DNA from 2 places in the Chryseobacterium sp. CBSDS_008 genome. Region 2 is predicted to be linked to the other one. Evidence: riboswitches for the same ligand, from Rfam matches in the RefSeq annotation. Region 2 holds a riboswitch; the other holds the start of a gene.
The links. A riboswitch is a leader RNA that binds a small molecule or an ion and turns the genes downstream of it on or off. The one in region 2 is predicted to bind cobalamin.

Region 1 (2,203 bases), 1.5 Mb from region 2:
TATCTTTTAATCCGTCAAAATAAGTGGCCACGATAAATTTCAGTTTCGGGAAACGTTTTTTTATTTCAGCGTATACGGAAACATAGGTTTCTTTTGCCTTCTCTGTTAAATCCAATGCCAGGAAAGGTTCATCAAACTGAATCCATTCAGCACCCTGCTCCTGAAGCCTGGTTAAAATTTCCGTATATACAGGAAGAAGATTTGCGACAAGATCCATCTTATCGAATCCTTCTTCTTTTTCTTTCCCTAATAGCAGATAAGAAACCAGCCCGATAATAACCGGTTTCGCATTAATTCCAGCCTGTTTTGCTCCTGCAAATTCATTGAAAATTTTACCTGAGCTTAGCTTAAACTGTTGGTTTTTATAAAACTCCGGTACGATATAGTGATAATTGGTATCGAACCATTTGGTCATTTCCATCGCTGTGATATCCAATCCGTCTTTCTGATATCCTCTTGCCATGGCAAAGTAAAGATCCAGCTCAGCATTGTTCTTTTTAAGCGCTACTTCATGATAACGTGCAGGGATTGCCCCTACCACAAGGCTCATATCCAGTACCTGGTCATAATATGAAAAATCATTACACGGAATAAGGTCTATTCCGGCTTCTTTCTGGATATTCCAGTTCTGATTACAGATATTTCTGCCTGTATTCAGAAGTTCTTCCGGAAGGATTTTGCCTGACCAATACTGCTCGCAGGCTTTTTTGAGTTCTCTTTTGCTGCCAATACGCGGATAGCCAAGAATGTGAGTTTGCATTTTTTAAACTTTTTAATTAAACTTAATATTAAAGCCCTTTAAAATGCTTCGTCATGTTTTAACGGAAGAAATTTCAGGAAAGTAATGACATAACGGGAAATGCAGTTTCCTTTTAAAGAAAATACATGAATCCGATATATCATCTGTATGACCCAAAGCTTCAGGCCGCGAAAGCATTGTCAATTCAGTAAAGGCAGGTCTCCTGACTTGTAACAGTTTCTGCCATCCTTCCCGCTTTTGGCAGTGGATCTGCAAGGACAAAAACCTTTGGTGTGTTACTTACAGTTGCGCGACAGTTCGTGATTTGCACACGATTCCCTATTAATCTACCTTAAGTAAAACCTTTCCTGTTTGATGAAGTATTTATAAAGAACTGTACTTTTACTTTTAACAGTTGTCCTGAGTAAAAGTTTTTAATTTTGGGTAAAGGTAAGAATACAGAATAAAGTCACAATTGATAAGAAATATTTAAGCAAATTAAACTTTTAAAAACCATAATAAAAGCATATAATTCTATAACTTTGACTGTTTTTATAATTTAAAAGAAAAATATTCTGTGGAACAACTCGATGATAAGGATGTACAGCTGCTCAGGCTGCTCCAGAAAAATGCCAAACTGACTGTTAAAGAGCTTGCGAAGGAAGTACACCTTTCCACTTCGCCTGTTTTTGAAAGGGTGAAAAGACTGGAACAGGAAGGCTTTGTGAAAAGATATGCTGCGGTTCTTGATGCCGAAAAGCTCAACCGTGGATTTACGGTTTTCTGCCAGATTAAACTGAAAATTCACGACCGGTCTGTAGGTTATGATTTTGTAAAAGAAATTTTAGAAATTGAAGAAGTTGCGGAATGCTACAATATTTCCGGAGATTTTGATTTCCTTCTGAAGGTTCAGGTACGGGATATGAAACATTACCAGGATTTTGTATTCAATAAGTTAGGATCTGTAGATTCTATCGGGAGTACTCACAGTACTTTTGTGATGGCTGAAGTGAAAAATAACCATGGATTAACGATATAGATTTATCTTAAAGTTTCCTGCCCTATGCCCTATAAACAAAAATCCGCCAAACATGACAGATTTTATGTTATTTTGAATATTCCAGCCGTTAATTGGCAGCCGGATCAATAAGTTCTGTGGTTAAGCTTAGTGATTTCAACAGGTTTTTACTGTCAAAAAACAAAGTTGCATAATGTTTTCCTCTCTTAAAAACCAGCTTTGATCCTCCTGGGAACTCACTGCCTGAAGATAGTTTCTGTGTTTTTGCATTGTATTTACTGAATTTGGTTTTGCTATCCTGTAATGTACTTTTATTCATGATAAGACCGAAAGGCAATCCTTCTATGATTACAGGTTTATTGTCTGAAGCAGTAAAAAACATTTCATTGACAAGATTATCCTTTCCCAGACTACAGTAAAGCTCCAGCCCAGTATTCATAGGCCAC
Region 2 (2,203 bases):
TTAAGTTTCCAAGAATAAGGTCTTTTCCGATATCAGGGAAGTCAACGGTTAATGAACTGTTGATCTCTCTGTGGCAATTTTGTCCGCCTACTAAAGGAGAAATGGCAATAACATAGGATTTGGTATTTTTATTTTTAGGTTGTCCAGCAATTTTATCAAGGAAGGCATAGGTGTCATTGATGTAATAATACTCTTTGTAATTGGCAATTAAAGTATTATAAAACTGTTGATGATTTTTGTAAAAAGCTCTGTAATTCGATTTCTTGACAAAATCGTTGATTAGTTCCAGATTTTCATCCACTTCTTGAGGGCCAAATGAATTAAATGGGAAATCTCTTTTAAGTACACCTTTTTCATCAAAAGAGAATGCATAGAAATCAGTCCGGAAACCTAAGAACTTTTTCCACTCCTTTCTTGAATAATTTACTTTTTTTAATAGCGGATGATCTTTTACAGGCTCAAAATAAGACATGATTTCATCATAATACGGAGGAATCTTTTGAACATCATAAGGATCTGTTTTACCATAGTCTGTAAGCGCTAAAATGATATTTCCCAATTCGTAACTTTCAGAAAGCTCAATTGTAACATCTTTTTGTGCTGTTAATGATACGGAAAGGATAAGTGTAATGATTAAGATAATCTTTTTCATGTAATGTAATATGAATTTTCTATTAGTTTTTAAGAGAAACACAGATGATATTCTGAGCGGCTAAAATTAAAGAAAAACCCAATGAATTACAATCATTAAATATATTTAAAATATAAAAGTTTCGGGCGGCCTTTGGCCGCCCGAAACTCTATTTATAGTATCTGGATTGGTTTCTTGAATTCATCGATGGCTACAAAAGTAAAATCACCTACAATGGCTTTTTCTCTTTCATAGGAATACATCTGCTCGGTGTAGATCTCAACGTTCACTTTCATGCTGGTTTTTCCCACGTAGGAAACTTTCCCGATCAGCTCAACAATAGTTCCGGCAGGAATAGGTTTCTTGAAATCGATCTTGTCACTGCTTACCGTTACCACTCTTTTTCTCGCAAAACGGGTTGCGGTGATAAAAGCTACTTCGTCCATCAGCTGCATGGCCGTACCGCCAAAAAGGGTATCGTAATGATTGGTTGTGTTGGGGAAAACCGCTTTAAAGATTCTGGTTTCGGATGCTTCAATTCTTTCTTCTGTAGTCATATATCATTATTAATTAAAGCGAAGTGAAATGATATTAGAAAAAACAGAATAATAACAGGAATCAAGAGAATTCCTGAAACAATCCATCAGATCAATACAACTTCAAATCGCGAAAGTTACATGTGTAAGAAAAAGGCAGGTCTCCTGACTTGTAACATCATTTATCTCCTTCCCATGCCCCGCACAGTGGATCTTTGATAAAAGACTTCAGTTACTTACAGTTGCGCGACAGTCCGTGATTTTCACACGGTTCCCTTTTAATCTGCAGTGATGCAGAACCCATTTCTGTGATGAATAAGCGTAAAAACTTTTTCGGAAGCAAAAATAATGAATTTATTCCGGATTATGGAAAATAATCTGGCTGATTACTCTTCCTTTCTTGATCGTCCAGAGTGTAGTGTATCTGTTTTCTCCTGAACCATTGATCATATAAAGGAAAATATTATCGCTGTCAAGGGAAGTGACTCCAATGTTATCAAAATCCATGGTAGGCTGGAACATATTTTTGATGGCTTCTCTTACAAAAACAGAACCTCTTCCCGGTTGCTGTACTCTGATGGATTTGATTTCCGTCATACCCTCAGGAAGATCATTTCCGATTCCCCAGGGTTTTACTTTATCAATGGTGAGTAGTTTTCCTTCTGCATCTTTTTCCTTTTTACGGTAACCCGCATTGGAAGGGTAGATGTCAATCACTACTTTGCTTCTTTGAGCAGTAGGAATTTTAGGATCAGAATTATCGGTAAAAATAAGTGATCTTCCGTTTTTAGACCTGGAAGGGGTATAGGCGGGAAGCTGATCAATATAAGCAATACGCTCTTTATTTACCATTCCTTCCTTATCAAGAGTTTCATAACGCACAAAGGGTTTGTCGTCATCCTGTTTTTCCGGATATTTGATCCAGATCCATTCTGTTTCCCCGGGAGCAGGCTTTACATAAACAAATACATCACCCTTACGCATACGGATTTTATCTACAATTTTTCTGTAATTGTCTTTATGTACCCGCACATTG

Region 1: it holds a riboswitch for cobalamin, as region 2 does, so the genes downstream of both, metE (5-methyltetrahydropteroyltriglutamate--homocysteine S-methyltransferase) here and ACP3T3_RS08635 (acyl-CoA thioesterase) in region 2, are expected to answer to the same signal.

What each region holds. Positions count from the first base shown of each region.
Region 1 covers NZ_CP188202.1:460,883-463,085, reverse strand. The annotation lists gene metE (5-methyltetrahydropteroyltriglutamate--homocysteine S-methyltransferase) at 1-760, opposite strand, end outside; cobalamin riboswitch at 936-1,121, opposite strand; gene ACP3T3_RS01985 (Lrp/AsnC family transcriptional regulator) at 1,317-1,778, shown strand; gene ACP3T3_RS01980 (hypothetical protein) at 1,867-2,203, opposite strand, start outside.
Region 2 covers NZ_CP188202.1:1,931,821-1,934,023, reverse strand. The annotation lists gene ACP3T3_RS08640 (DUF4932 domain-containing protein) at 1-652, opposite strand, end outside; gene ACP3T3_RS08635 (acyl-CoA thioesterase) at 805-1,188, opposite strand; cobalamin riboswitch at 1,306-1,486, opposite strand; gene ACP3T3_RS08630 (hypothetical protein) at 1,522-2,203, opposite strand, start outside.